DNA from 3 places in the Bacillus jepli genome. Region 2 is predicted to be linked to each of the others. Evidence: predicted binding sites of a transcription regulator. Region 2 holds the regulator's gene; each other region holds the start of a gene.
The links. The regulator Rex, encoded in region 2, represses fermentation and respiration genes when NADH is low (regulators of the CRP and FNR family bind a similar motif). The targets are predictions, from matches to a motif close to TTGTGAAATATTTCACAA.
Positions count from the first base shown of each region.

Region 1: nadC (carboxylating nicotinate-nucleotide diphosphorylase) is a predicted target of Rex. The motif match lies at 2,610-2,627, and genes of this name have one in related genera.
Region 3: pflB (formate C-acetyltransferase) is a predicted target of Rex. The motif match lies at 1,720-1,737, and genes of this name have one in related genera.

Region 1 covers NZ_JBDFMO010000001.1:4,045,796-4,051,143, forward strand. Annotated here, with positions in the region: gene ABC371_RS20635 (ABC transporter ATP-binding protein) at 1-90, opposite strand, end outside; gene ABC371_RS20640 (GntR family transcriptional regulator) at 83-478, opposite strand; gene ABC371_RS20645 (aminopeptidase) at 936-2,168, shown strand; gene nadC (carboxylating nicotinate-nucleotide diphosphorylase) at 2,653-3,504, shown strand; gene ABC371_RS20655 (TAXI family TRAP transporter solute-binding subunit) at 3,566-4,579, shown strand; gene ABC371_RS20660 (TRAP transporter permease) at 4,595-5,348, shown strand, end outside.
Region 2 covers NZ_JBDFMO010000001.1:751,324-756,671, forward strand. Annotated here, with positions in the region: gene ABC371_RS03745 (CPBP family intramembrane glutamic endopeptidase) at 1-380, shown strand, start outside; gene ABC371_RS03750 (YdiK family protein) at 385-594, shown strand; gene tatC (twin-arginine translocase subunit TatC) at 634-1,383, opposite strand; gene ABC371_RS03760 (twin-arginine translocase TatA/TatE family subunit) at 1,400-1,591, opposite strand; gene ABC371_RS03765 (redox-sensing transcriptional repressor Rex) at 1,627-2,268, opposite strand; gene moaC (cyclic pyranopterin monophosphate synthase MoaC) at 2,271-2,762, opposite strand; gene ABC371_RS03775 (ABC transporter ATP-binding protein) at 2,897-4,831, shown strand; gene tsaD (tRNA (adenosine(37)-N6)-threonylcarbamoyltransferase complex transferase subunit TsaD) at 5,096-5,348, opposite strand, start outside.
Region 3 covers NZ_JBDFMO010000001.1:423,444-428,791, reverse strand. Annotated here, with positions in the region: gene ABC371_RS02065 (excisionase family DNA-binding protein) at 1-175, shown strand, start outside; gene ABC371_RS02060 (D-2-hydroxyacid dehydrogenase) at 232-1,188, opposite strand; gene pflB (formate C-acetyltransferase) at 1,864-4,092, shown strand; gene pflA (pyruvate formate-lyase-activating protein) at 4,114-4,839, shown strand; gene ABC371_RS02045 (RNA polymerase sigma factor) at 5,055-5,348, shown strand, end outside.

The DNA.
Region 1 (5,348 bases), 3.3 Mb from region 2:
GACAATTGATCCTTCGCCAATTGAAAAAGAAATATCATGTAAGACTTTTTCTCCTTCAATGCTTTTTGAAAGATTTTGTACATTAAGCATTGCTATCCTTCCCTCCTAACTCCTCTACATACTTTTCAATCCACTCAACAAATGTTTCTTTATTTATCCCGAGATAAGAAGCTTCTACGAGTAAATGCTTTAATGTTTGTTTGATTTCTTCCACTTTTTCATCATCCACTTTCTTTGGAAGCTGTTCGGAAACAAATGTACCCTTTCCCCTTCGTGTTTCGATAATTCCTTGTCGTTCAAGCTCTTGATAGGCTTTGCTGACGGTGTTTGGGTTAACAAGTAAAGTTGAAGAAAGCTCGCGAACACTTAATAATTTTTCATCCGGCTGAAGGACTCCTTTTAAAATGAGCTCCTTGACTTGGTTTACAATTTGTTCCCAAATCGGTGTATTACTTCGTTCATCTAACTGAAAATACAAGCAAAACACCCCTTTCAGTTGTTCTATGTCAATTGTGTTTTATGTGTATCACATCATATAGTACACTTAATACATTAAATCACATCAATCATCATGTCAATATACGTTCGCCTATTTATTTAATCAAATACACCAAGGCGTATTTGCGCCCAGATTTTTTAGGCCCACACGAGGTGGGTCACAAAGACGTTGCCACAGGAAGTGGCGTTTTTAGTCTTTGATCTTACTGCTCGAAAAACTTCCTTTGAAAATCTGTGGCATCCGCCGGAGGCATTTAACTTTATTCAGTCCTGGATTGGATAGTTACTCTTCTTGCATTCATCCACTCCAACAAAAGTAGAGACTCCTACTGAATAAAGTTAAATTTGTATTTCGCTGACCGAAGCGGTTCTGATACACTAGAAAGGTAACACTTACATTCGTGCTATGTATAGCACCACCAAAAAGGAGAATACATATGTCTAAATTCGAACAAATGCTTGAAAAATATGCTGATTTAGCTGTTCGCGTTGGTGTTAATGTTCAAAAAGGACAGAACCTTTTTATAAATGCACCTATTTCAGCCGTAAAATATGTAAGGAAAGTTGTAAAGAAAGCGTATGAGGCTGGAGCGAGAAATGTATATATTGAGTGGAATGATGACGAGATTACCCGCACACGCTTTGATCTTGCACCAGATGAGGCCTTTCTTGACTATCCAATGTGGAAGGCAAAAGGAATGGAAGAACTAGCGGAAAATGGAGCAGCCTTTTTATCGATCATTTCCTCTAATCCGGACCTATTAAAAGGCGTCAACCCGGAGCGCATAGCCCATGCCAATAAAACGGCAGGTAAAGCACTTGAAAAATATCGAAATTACTCTCAGGCTGATAAAATCAGCTGGTCTGTCATCGCTGTCCCTTCTGAAAGTTGGGCCGAAAAAGTTTTCCCAAGCCTCTCTTCAGAAGAGCAGGTCGAAAAATTATGGGATGCTATTTTCCAAGCAACTCGTGTTGACGTTGACGATCCTGTTCAAGCATGGAAGGAACATAACGCAGCCTTGCATGCTAAAGTTGAATACTTAAACAACAAAAAATACAAAAAATTACATTATAAAGCACCTGGCACTGACTTAGTCGTTGAATTACCTGAATACCATGTATGGATTGGCGGCGGTGGTGAAAACGAACAAAATATTGAGTTCGTTGCCAATATGCCGACAGAAGAGGTGTTTACCGTTCCTAAAAAGGATGGTGTAAATGGATTTGTCAGTAGCACTAAGCCACTTAACTACGGCGGAAGCCTAATCGACCAATTTACATTAACCTTTGATAATGGACGAATCATTGATGTGAAGGCTGTAACAGGTGAAGATACCTTAAAACGTCTTGTGGAAACAGATGAAGGTAGTCACTATTTAGGTGAGGTTGCACTTGTTCCACATAGCTCACCTATTTCACAATCAAAAATTCTTTTCTATAACACGCTTTTTGATGAGAATGCCTCCAATCACTTTGCAATTGGAAATGCATATGCCTTCTGTATTGAAGGTGGTAAAACAATGTCACGTGATGAGCTTTTGATGAAAGGCGCAAACTCAAGTATCACGCATGTTGATTTCATGGTAGGCTCAGGTGAAATGGATATCGACGGCATCACTGCCGATGGCAAAATTGAACCTCTCTTCCGCAACGGAAACTGGGCTATTTAACAAGAAATGTGCAAAGCGCCTTGGTAGCGGAACATCGACTAACTACCGCCACGTCCTGTGGCGAACGTCGATGTCAGCACTTCCTCGAAAATGCCATGCATTTCCTTCGTGCGATGATAATGCTGCCGAAGCCTTCCTTGTCCTGTGCAAGTCCAAGCATAAGACAAGCGCTGACAGAAGGTGCATCTTACATTCCGAAGCGATTGGCTAGTCCAGAAAGCCGATGGCGCCTGGAACTAGACAAACAATGATGGCACCATCAGGGATTAGCTTCCGATGGTGCTTTTTCAATTCCTCCCCCCTATCCACATGCAATAACAACCAAAAATTTTATAAATGATACTATTGATATTCTGTTGGTATTATGTAAATATAGATGACAAGACAGATGTAATTTCACCATGAGAACAAAAGATAATTTACAACGGAATATGCCTAAGTTTGTGAAATTATTATCAAACTTATTTAGTTGAGGAGGCAAACTATGAATCTATTAAAATTACGAAAAATGCTACAGGAATTTTTACTTGAAGATATAGGTGAACATGATGTCACTAGTCAATCGATCTTTCCCATTGAGCAAACAAGTCAAGGTGTGTTCATTGCGAAAGAAAGTGGAATTATTTCTGGATTAGCCGTTATTAAAGAAGCGTATCATTTGTTGGATCCTTCAATCAAAGTCGAACAACGTTTTTCTGACGGAGATCGAGTTTCAGTTGGTGATACCATTGCAACTGTTAGCGGACCAACTGCTCACCTGCTTACTGGTGAGAGAGTCATTTTAAATCTCTTGCAAAGAATGAGTGGAATCGCCACGGTCACAAATAAATGTGTCGAGGCTTTAAACGATCCCTCCATTCATATTTGTGACACTAGAAAAACCATTCCAGGACTCCGGATGCTTGATAAATATGCAGTCGTCTCCGGAGGCGGCAAGAACCATCGATTTGGCCTCTATGATGGTGTCATGATTAAAGATAACCATATTGCCTACTGTGGTTCCATTACAAAAGCGGTTCAAGCCGTACGCGAAAAAATCGGTCACATGGTAAAAATTGAGGTTGAAACGGAAAACGCAGAAGAAGTTTTAGAAGCCGTAAATGCTGGTGCCGATGTCATCATGTTTGACAATCGGAGCCCAGAAGAGGTGAAGGAATTCACACAATTAGTTCCAATAGGCATTATCACCGAAGCCTCTGGGGGAATTACCTTAGATAACTTAGCAACCTACTCCGGAACAGGTGTCCAGTATATTTCGTTAGGATTTTTAACTCATTCGGTGAAAGCCCTTGATATTAGCTTACAGGTAAAAGAAGGAAACAAGAAATCCCTCTGATTTAAAAAGTTGAGTGTAGATTTATTTAATCAATAAGATCACCCATTGGGGGGTAAACATAATGTTTCAAAGAAATTGGACTTTATCTTTCATTTTATTAATAAGTAGTTTACTACTGGCAGGTTGCATGAATCAGGTTGGCGCGGTTTCTGTTGGTACTTCAGATGATATTCGAACGACCATCATCGGTGGACGAACAGGCGGTGCTTGGTCTGTTTTTACGGAAGGGATTGCTGAATCGATTCGTCGAGAATATAAAGGATCGCTGATTACGGTCGAACCGGGCGGAATTGTAGAAAACCCTGCCAGTGTTGGAACTAATACTGTCCCATACGGAATCTCTTACGCTATGACAGCGTACGCGGCATTCAGTGGAACAGAGCCATATAAAAAAGCGTATCCCGATATTCGGGCAATCAGTGTTGTCATCCCTGCTAACTATTATCAGCTGATTGCGCGGGGAGATGTGGGATTTGATTCATTAGATGAGGTAATTCAAAAGAAAGCCCCGATTCGACTCGCTGTTGACCAAAGAGGTTCTGCTGGTGAAATTATGACACGAGCGATTTTAAAAGAATACGGTGTAACTTATCAAGACATTGAATCTTGGGGTGGGTCTGTTGATCATTTAAGTGGGGCAACAACCTTTGAATTGATGGCAGACAATCGAATCGATACGACAGGAGATGCAGTATCTGTTCCTTCTAGTGATATTTTAGAAGCCTCCACAACGAATGATTTAAAATTTATATTAATAGATCAAAATATCCTTCAAGTGGTGGCAGAAAAATTGGGAATGGAACGAGGTACGATTAGAAAAGGTAGCTATCATTTCTTAGATCAAGATGTGAGTACCGTCTATACGCCAGCGATTTTAATTGTTCATAAAGATGTACCAGAAGAAGAAGTGTATCGTGTCACAAAAGCGATCTATGAAAACTTTGAATACTTAAGTACTGTTCATAAAGAATTTAAAAATCTTTCAGATGAAAACTTTAGTAAGGTTGGGAAAGTCCCGCTTCATCCAGGTGCGGAAAAATTTTTAAAAGAAAAAGGACTCATTCACGAATTCTAGAAGGGAGCTCCCAACATGATGGGCTTTAAAAACATTTTACCAAAAGCCTTCACGGAAGGTGAAAAGCGCCACTTAACTGGACCACATTTCAATTTATTTATAGGTTTCGCAGCCATTCTATCGGTGTTCCAAGTTTGGTCCGTGATTTGGGGGAAATTAGATCCGATTCAATTGTTGGCGACGCATTTATCTCTCATTCTATTTTTAACTTTTATGTATTATAGTTTTTCTAAAAAGAGTGGAACAAGCCCTTCACCAACAGTTATAGACTATATCTGTTCATTCTTGGCATTAGGTGCGGGAATCTATTTTAACATCCATGCTGAACGAATATCGGAACGGATCCCGATTGTCGACCCATTATCTTCTTTGGATATACTAGTTGGCTTCGTATTTGTCGTGTTAAGTATTGAAGCAGCACGCCGGACGATTGGGATGCCGATTGTCATCATTGTATTCATTGGAATCGGCTATGCTCTATGGGGTCATCATTTAGGTGGACTGATTTGGCATCGGGAATTTTCATTCTCAGAGGTAGTTGAAGATTTAGCTTATAGTTTTAATGGATTATGGGGTTCCCCGATTGCTGTTGCAGCATCCTTTGTTTACATGTTCTTACTGTTTGGAACCTTTTTACAAAAAGCAGGTGCGGGTGAGTTTTTCTTCCAGTTGTCAACTGCTTTGGCAGGAAGGTCACGAGGTGGTGCCGCGAAGGTTGCCGTTTTAACAAGTGCTTTTTTTGGGATGATTTCTGGAAGCCCGACAGCAA
Region 2 (5,348 bases):
AAATTTTGACACTGGTAAAATCTTTGCCATTGCTAGTCATTGTTGTTTCGGTGATTGGTCCAATTCTTGAAGAGATTATTTTCCGCCAAATTATCTTTGGTTCTTTATATAAAAAATTCAACTTTTTCATCTCTGGCTTAATTAGTTCATTAATTTTTGCGGTTGTACATATGGATTTCACTCATATCCTTATCTATACGGCAATGGGCTTTACCTTTGCATTCCTCTATGTACAAACAAAACGAATTATTGTACCAATTTTTGCACATGTGGCGATGAATACTTTTGTTGTAGTGGTACAGACAGTTTTTGCAGATGATATAGAAAGGATCATGAAGCAAGCCGAGAAGCTGCAACAGACATTTATTGGAGGCTTTTAATTTTATGCGAAGAACTTCACCTTTTGCCTTGGGCATCATTTACGCATTAATGGGAATTTTATTTACTTATATTGCAATTAATAGTGCAACGGAGACAGTCTGGAACTTTTCCACAATCCTTCTAGCCGTTGTCGCAACCTTCGACTTTGGTGTGGCAATCAGAATGTTTACCCTGCACTTCAAAATAAAAAAAGTGACAAAGGAAAAAAAATAACCTCCATCCGGAGGTTATTTCTATTTTCTGGACTTTTGTTTATTCCATACTATTTGCTGCCATCATTTCCGCTTTGAGTACCTTTCTGTAGGCACTTCTTGATACAAGAATACTGATTTCATATAATCCGAATAACGGCACAGTAACCATTAAATGAGAGATTATTTCAGGAGGCGTAATTAGCCCTCCAATTACTAATAGAATAAAATACGCATATTTTCGTATTTTCGATAAGAACATCGGTGTGACAATACCGAGTCTTGTGAGAAACATGACGACTACCGGCAATTGAAACAAAAAGCCAAACGGTAAGGTCAACTGTAACAGGAATTGAAAATACTCATTAATCCCGATTACCTGGTTAATATCAAGGCGGGCTGCTAACCTCGTCATAAAATTCACAACAAATGGGAATAGAATAAAGTAGGAAAATGACACCCCTACTAAAAATAAGACTACTGAAATCGGAATATAACTCAAGGTTACCTTTCTTTCCTTTTCATACAAACCTGGACTGATGAACGCCCATAGCTGATAGAGTAAAAAAGGAGAGGAGATAACGAGCGCAATGATAAAAGCAAATTGCATATAAATTTTAATTGGATCTGTCATACGGAAAGCATTCATTGTCAGTTCTTTTGCTTCCTCCGCATTTTGCAAGTAAAGAATGACCGGCTCTGCGAGAAAAAAGCTTCCTAATGCAACAATGAAGAAGAAAACGACTACATAAATCAGTCGTTTTCGTAGCTCACCAATATGATCGTAGACGGACATTTCTTTTTCGTTCATATGACTCATCCTATCATTACTTCACATCAGGAGTTTCATTCTTTTTTACATCATCATCGTCATCATCTGCTAAACCTTTTGTTGCGTTTTTGAATTCACGCAAAGTATTACCTGCTGCTCTTCCTAATTGAGGTAACTTCTTCGGTCCAAAAATAAGTAACGCTGCAAATACAATCAATAGGATACTACCAAATCCAAGACTTCCCACAGTAAGTCACCTCCCAACAAGTGTAAAATATATTTCTATTCTTCATTCGAATAATGCTTTAAAAAGTAAACAAGTGCTTGTAATTCAACAGCTAAGTCAATATGGTGAACACGTATATGTTCAGGCACATTGATTCTTGCTGGTGTGAAATTAAGGATACCTTTGATCCCCTTATTTACGAGGCGATCCGTAATCGCCTGTGCTGCGCCAACGGGAACTGTTAAAATAGCAACCGTGACATCATCAGGCAATTCTTTTTCAAGATCATCTAAATGGTATACCTTGACTCCACCAATACTACTACCTACCTTATTATAATCCACATCAAACGCAAGCTCAATTTTTGTATTATTATTTTTTGAGAAATTATAATGTAAAAATGCGGTACCTAAATTACCGACACCTATTAACGTAACCTTTGTTAATTCATCCTGATCAAGGGTCTTACTAAAAAAGGATAATAAATAATTCACATTATAGCCATACCCTTTTTTTCCCAATGCCCCAAAATAGGAAAAATCTCGCCTAATCGTGGCGGAATCAACCTTGACCGCATCACTTAGCTCTGCAGACGATACCCTCTGCTTCCCCGAGGCATGCAGGTTTTTTAAAAACCGATAATAAAGTGGCAGCCTTTTGGCAGTTGCTTGTGGTATTTTTGACTGTTCCAAATTCATGTTTATTCCCCCGCTACTGGCCTTTTAAAATCACCGTTTTTTCCACCTGTTTTTTCAGCTAAATAGGTTGGCCCAATCACCATCCCTTTATCAACTGCTTTACACATATCATATACAGTTAACGCACAAACCGATGCGGCCGTAAGGGCTTCCATCTCTACGCCGGTACTACCCTTTGTTTTAACTGATACGGTAATATGTAAAATATAATCATCTTGGGTCGTCCAATTAAAGCTGATATCGACGCCCTTTAATGCTAACGGATGGCACATCGGAATTAACTCTGATGTTTTTTTAGCTGCCATAATACCGGCAACCTGAGAAACAGCAAGAACATCTCCCTTGCTAACCTCATTATTTATGATTTGCTCATAAATCAATTTATTTACAGTAATACTTGATTTTGCAATCGCTGTACGAACAGTATCAGATTTCTCTGTAATGTCGACCATTCTTGCACGACCCTGCTCATTAAAATGGGTAAATGATGACATATATCGAACCCTCCCATAAACTATACACTATTTTACCACATCTGTCTTTGTAACATCTGTGAACATTATCATTGCAGTTGCTCTATTAAGATAATATAAGATACACTGTTGTTAGAAACAAGAGGTGAAATAGCATGATTTTACTACAAGTAAATCAGCTCAAAAAATATTTTGCTGCTGATCTTATTTTATCCAATATAAAATTAGAAGTACAAACTCGCGACCGCATTGCCATTGTTGGTCGAAATGGTGCCGGAAAATCGACTCTATTAAAAATTATTGCAGGACAGATGTCACATGATGGCGGTGAAATCATTAAGCCGAAAAGTGTCACAATCGATTATCTCGCACAGGACACTGGACTTGAATCAACGCTTACCATTTGGCAAGAAATGCTTACCGTCTTTGCACCCTTACAGAAACTAGAAAAAGACTTACGAAACCTTGAAGTAAAAATGGGGGACCCCTCCGTTTTTGAAAATCCAGCTGACTATCAAAAACTCCTTGAAGAATACGATCAGCTCCAGGTCGACTTTAAAGAACAGGGTGGCTATCAATATGAAGCTGATATTCGTTCCATTCTACACGGGTTTCATTTTACAGAAGAATACTACGAAACAAAAATATCTAGCTTGAGCGGTGGTCAAAAGACACGCCTAGCCCTTTGTAAATTATTACTTTCCAAGCCTGATTTATTGATTCTGGACGAGCCGACAAACCACCTCGATATCAGCACGCTTACCTGGCTTGAACAATATCTCCAAGGCTATCCAGGAGCGCTCTTAATCGTATCCCATGACCGTTACTTCCTTGATAAAGTAGTCAACCAGGTCTATGAAATTTCAAGACACACAAGCACGAAATATGTCGGAAACTACAGCAACTATTTAAAATTAAAGGCTGAAAACTATGAACTTGATTTGAAAAGATATGAAAAACAACAGGAAGAAGTCGAAAAACTAAAAGACTTCATCGCGAAAAACCTAGTCAGAGCTTCAACAACGAAACGCGCTCAAAGTAGACGAAAACAGCTTGATCGAATGGAGCTTATGGACAGACCATCGGGTGATGAAAAATCTGCTTCCTTCCGTTTCGAAATTGAAAGACAAAGTGGAAATGATGTGTTAAGTGCAAAAGACATCTCTGTTTCCTATGAAAAAGACAAGCCTATTATCAAAAATATCAATTTCAATATTTATCGTGAAGATAGTATTGCGTTAGTGGGACCTAACGGGATCGGGAAATCGACCCTGCTAAAAGCCGTTATCGATAAGCTTGAGCATGTCGATGGAACGATTCGTTTCGGTTCACATGTAACGATTGGCTACTATGACCAACAACAAGCAGACCTCACCTCAAATAAACGGGTGTTAAACGAATTATGGGATGAATATCCGCTTAAACCTGAAAAAGAAATCCGTACAGTTCTTGGAAATTTCCTATTTTCAGGGGATGATGTGTTAAAAACCGTGTCTACACTAAGTGGTGGCGAAAAAGCGAGACTCGCTCTTGCAAAGCTGATGATGGAAAAGTCGAACTTCCTTATTCTTGACGAGCCAACAAACCATCTTGATCTTGATAGTAAGGAAGTACTTGAAAATGCGCTAATTGATTATCCTGGGACCATCCTTTTTGTCTCTCATGACCGATACTTTATTAACCGGATTGCAACGAAGGTTTTTGAGTTATCGCCAGAAGGACTCACAGAGTACCTCGGTGATTATGACTATTACCTTGAAAAAAAATTCGAAATGGAAGAATTGGCGAAACTTGAAACGCAAGAGAAAAAAGCGGATAAACGAGAAGTGGTTCAAGAAAAAACGTCCTATGAACAAGAAAAGGAATTAAAGAAGCTAGAACGCCAACGTAAGCGGAGAATTGAAGAAATTGAATTGGAGATATCCTCTCTTGAAGAAAAAACGGAAGAAAATGAACAGCTTCTTTGTGATCCTGAAGTTTACCAAAATCATGAGGAAGTTCAACGCATTAATGAAGAGAACGAGATAATCTCAGCTAAGCTTGAAGCCCTAATGGAAGAATGGGAATCCCTTCACGAAATAAGTGGTTAGACCTTTTCACCTATCTGCAAAAAATAAGTTATCCCCATCTAAACGAAGAGTTTGGATGGGGATTTTTTAATTCTTTTTCCACAATAATCAAGTTATACACCGACTTATCCACATTATTCACATCCATCAACAGGGTTATCCACATAAAATGTCCACAATTGCATATTAGTTATTTCAGTGTATTTTTCTAGTTTTCCACATAACCTGTGAGTTTGTGGATAATTTATCAACAAAAAATCCTCTTATCTAAAGAGGACTTTTTGACTACTTTTCAATATCTAACCCAGGATTTGCATTTAATGCATATGATGAACGTTTCCCTTTTTCATACAAGACACTGCCAACTGCCGCAATCATTGCCGCATTGTCTGTACAAAGCGAAAGTGGCGGAATAATGAGCTTCACTTCTGGCTTTTCCAAAAATGCTTCCTCTAAAGCTGCTCGCAATCCTTTGTTTGCCGCAACTCCCCCAGCTAATAAAACTTGTTTAACTTGATACTGTTTCGCTGCCTTTACT
Region 3 (5,348 bases), 330 kb from region 2:
GAAAAAGCTTATTCAAGAAAAAAAGGTGCGTGCCCTTTTTGACGGCGAACAGTACCTATTGAATAAAGACCAATTCAATGCAACGATGGAGCAACTTGAAAAATACAAAAAGCTTTACGAAGAATGGCTAAGCGAACCAATTCCAGAGGATATAGATGTGAAGGACGAGGATTGATTGGGACACGAGGTTTCGCATCCCATCAATCTTTACAAGGGGCAGAGCGACTGTCCCTAATATCCTTTTTTATAATCCACCACATTCTTCGGTAGTACTCCACCTTGGGCATAGCTCTTCAAATTGGGGATAAAGATATCTTCAATCACACGCTTTGTATAATGTTCAGTTGAACCAGATGTATGTGGTGTCACAATCACATTTTCAAATTCCCATAGTGGGCTGTTCTCATCTAGTGGCTCTTTCGTAAACACATCCAGCCCAGCTCCAGCGATCTCACCGGAACGCAGTGCTTCAATCAACTCATCCTCAACGACGATCTCGCCCCGTCCAATATTAATGAAAAATGCAGAAGACTTCATTTGCTTAAATTCGTTTGCTCCAAATAAATGATGAGTTTCACTCGTCAAAGGTAATGTTACAACAACGTAATCACATCTTGGCAGAACCTCTGACAGCTGGTCTGTCGTATACATTTCATCGACGAAATCCTCTTCACGTCCTGAATGGCGCACACCAAGAACTGTCATTCCAAATGCTTTTGCAATCTTGGCCGTCTCTTTCCCGATGTGTCCTACACCCATGATCCCAATTGTTTTTTCATGAATCTCAAGCTTCATATCAGAATGGTGCCATTTTTTATCCTGCTGATTTTTAACATATGTATGAATTTTCCTTGTCAATCCGAGCATTAAGGCAAAAATGGTTTCCGAAATCGGATATGCATGAACCCCATTGGCGCTTGTGAGCAGAATGTGTTTCTTCTCCATTTCGGTAAGAGGCATGCTGTTAACACCCGCACTCCAGCTTTGCAGCCAACGAAGCTTGGAGTCTGAAAAAATGCAATGCTCCGCAATCTCCTTTTTCCACCCGACAATCACCTCGGCATCTTTTAAATGGTCTAACCAAACAGATGAATCACGCCCAGCAACAATCTCCCAGCTAGGAATGATTGCCTGGATTTGATCGAGATGAGACTGCTCGATATTTTGAGTAATAACTAGCTTTGACATGGTGTTCCCCCCAATCCCAGAATTGATTTAATTTTATAATAATACAGACAAGCTTGCTTTACCAGCATTGGATATGGGGTGGGTTCAGAACAATTCGGATGAGAAGGCGTTCTGGAAGGTTGCTATTTTCCTAGAATTAAGAGGCTGCTGGTACTCCAGACGTGTTGGAGAGCAATTGTTTTCCAAGAATTAGTGGATTGGTGGTGCTCGAGCTGTGATGGAGGGGCATTGCTTTCCTGAAATTAGGAGATTGGTGGTATTCTAGACGTAATGGAGTGACATGAATTTCCAGGAATTAGGATGAAGGTGGTACTCGAGCTGCGTTGGAGGCGCTTGACTCTCCATATATTAGGAGGTTGGTAGCACTCCAGTCAAATTTGAAAAGATGCCTCTTTCCAGTAACTAGAGTGTGGACGCACTCAATCTATTTTAGAGTAGCTAGTTCCCTGATATGAAAACATCAATTTTTACGACCCACCATTTTTGACCAAATTTTGTTGAAATTGTGGCTAAAATGGTAATTTCACCAATTTGTGAAATATTTCACATGACAACCAACCCTACCCGTTGTATGATGAAGGTGTAAAGAAGTTTGTTCAGTAGTGAGCAATCCAACTCAGACAAACACGTAATCAAAAAACACATTTAAAAACCTTGTAATGGAGGTCATTGATAATGAAAGCATGGGCTGGTTTTAAAGAAGGAAAATGGCAAAAGGATATTGATGTACGAGATTTCATTTTAGAGAATTTCACACCATATAGCGGGGATGAAGCATTTTTAAAGGGGCCAACTGAAGCAACGAACGCTCTTTGGGAACAGGTCATGGAATTGACAAAACAGGAGCGCGAAAATGGTGGAGTACTGGATATGGATACAAAAATTGTATCTACGATTACTTCACATGGGCCTGGTTACCTTGATCAGGAAAAAGAAAAAGTGGTAGGTGTTCAAACAGATAAACCGTTTAAACGCTCTCTTCAACCGTTTGGTGGAATTAGAATGGCAGTTGATTCTGCAAAATCTTATGGATTTGAAATCGATGAGGAGATTGTCAAAATCTTTACTGAGTATCGAAAAACACATAACCAAGGTGTGTTCGATGCTTATACACCAGAAATGAGACTTGCGAGAAAAGCGGGAATCATCACTGGCCTGCCTGATGCATATGGTCGGGGAAGAATCATCGGGGATTACCGCAGAGTGGCATTATACGGTGTTGACCGACTCATTGAAGATAAGAAGAAAGACCTTCTTGAAACCGGAAATGGAGCCATGACTGATGACATTATTCGTGACCGGGAAGAGCTTTCTGAGCAAATTCGTGCCCTTCAGGAACTGAAGGAACTAGCAAACACATATGGCTATGACATATCTGAACCAGCTACAAATGCAAAAGAAGCTTTTCAATGGCTATATTTTGCTTATCTAGCTGCTATAAAAGAACAAAATGGGGCTGCGATGAGTTTAGGGCGTGTGTCTACATTCCTAGATATCTATATCGATAGAGATCTAGCAAACGGAATGTTAACAGAGGAAGAAGCACAGGAAATTGTTGACCATTTTGTAATGAAACTCCGACTCGTGAAGTTTGCGAGAACACCAGATTACAATGAACTATTTAGTGGTGACCCAACCTGGGTGACAGAATCACTAGCAGGTGTAGCAATTGATGGTCGTCCATTAGTTACGAAAAACTCGTTCCGATTCTTGCATACATTAGACAATCTTGGACCAGCACCAGAGCCAAACTTAACGGTCCTTTGGTCTGTGAACCTACCTGAAAGCTATAAAAAGTATTGTGCGAAAATGTCTATAAAAACTAGCTCTATCCAGTATGAGAACGATGATATCATGCGTGAAACGTATGGTGATGATTACGGCATCGCGTGCTGTGTCTCTGCAATGGCAATCGGTAAACAAATGCAGTTTTTTGGTGCTAGAGCGAACCTTGCAAAAGCATTACTTTACGCAATCAATGGTGGGATCGATGAAAAGCTGAAGATTCAAGTAGGACCAAGCTACTCACCGATTACTTCTGAGTATTTGGACTATGAGGAGGTCCTTCAAAAATATGATGTCGTGCTCGAATGGCTTGCAGGGCTTTATGTTAACACTTTAAATGTCATTCACTACATGCATGATAAATACAGCTACGAACGTTTGGAAATGGCACTCCATGACAAAGAAGTTTTACGTACGATGGCATGTGGAATTGCGGGGCTCTCCGTTGTTGCGGATTCACTAAGTGCCATCAAATGTGCCAAAGTTAAAACAATTCGTGATGAAAATGGAATTGTCGTAGATTATGAGATTGAGGGAGACTTCCCGAAATACGGCAACAACGATGACCTTGTCGATGACATCGCGGTTGAACTTGTAAAACGTTTTATGACGAAGATTAAAAAGCATAAAACCTATCGCAACTCTGTTCACACTCAATCCATTTTAACGATTACATCTAATGTAGTGTATGGTAAAAAGACAGGCAACACACCAGATGGCCGTAAGGCAGGGGAACCATTCGCACCAGGCGCTAACCCACTTCACGGTCGTGACACGAAGGGTACACTAGCATCCTTAAGTTCTGTTGCAAAGCTACCTTATGAATACGCCTTAGATGGCATTTCTAATACTTTCTCTATCGTTCCAAAAGCACTAGGAAGAGAGGAAGAAGCGAGAATCAGCAATCTAGCTGGCTTACTTGATGGATATGCGATGAAAAAAGGACATCACTTAAATGTGAACGTCTTTGATCGCGAAACATTATTAGACGCAATGGAGCATCCTGAGCTGTATCCACAATTAACGATTCGTGTATCAGGATATGCCGTGAACTTTATCAAACTAACAAGAGAACAGCAAATTGATGTTGTAAATCGTACATTCCACGAAAGTATGTAAGAAATAAGGAGGACGAAAAGCATGAACGGACGCATTCATTCCATTGAAACCTGTGGGACTGTAGATGGACCAGGACTACGATATGTCATTTTTACTCAGGGGTGTTTGCTCCGTTGCCAGTTCTGTCATAACCCTGATACCTGGAAATTAAATAGGGGAAAGGAAATAAGTGTTTCAGAGATTATCGATGATATCAAAACCTATCTTCCTTTTTTTCAGGCATCAGGTGGCGGTGTAACCGTAAGTGGTGGTGAGCCCTTGCTACAACTTGATTTTTTAATTGAACTTTTTACAGAATGCAAGAAGCTTGGGATACACACCACGATCGATAGCTCTGGTGGATGCTTTACTCGTTCTCCACAATTCATGGAACGATTAGAGAAGTTGCTCCCACTAACCGATTTGATTTTACTCGATATTAAGGAAATCAATCCGGTGAAGCATAAGGAATTAACCGGCATGAGCAATGAGCATATCCTTGATTTTGCACAATATTTATCAGACAAAAATGTTCCCGTTTGGATTCGCCATGTGTTAGTTCCGACAATAAGTGATAATGACGAGGACCTTACGAACCTATCAGCGTTTATAAAAACCTTAAAAAACGTGGAAAAAATTGAGGTTCTTCCGTATCACAAGCTCGGAATATACAAATGGGAAAGCCTCAGTCTTGAATACAAACTTAAGGATGTCGAACCCCCAACCGAAGAACGCGTCAAAAACGCAGAAAGAATACTAGGGTCATAGGGACAGGTTCCTTGTCCTACCATATATTTACAGGGGTAGTGAACCTATCCCCTCGTCCATTAAGAGTATGAACATCGTTTTCATACTCTTTTTTTATTGCAGGAAAAAGAGAAGATAGTGAGAAATGTAAAAGGATGAAGTTTTTTAAAAAAAGGTTGAAACAAAATAGTCATTGATACGACTTATTCTTGATTGGGGGCGAGGCATTGGAGAATATGTCATTTGATATAGAAAAAATCTACGACATGTATTACCGGGATGTTTATCATTTTGCGTTGTTTTATACAAACAACCGTCAGGAAGCGGAAGATATTACACAGGAAACCTTTATTAAGGTCATGAAAAACATTGGTAGCCTACAAAATCCAGAACGAATGAAGACATGGATTTTTTCGATAGCAAAGCACACGGCAATTGACCTAAAGCGAAAACAAAAATTCATTCAATTCTTACCGGACTGGATTTATGAAAAGGAATCCGGGGAAGCAACACCTGAAAAGAAAGCCATA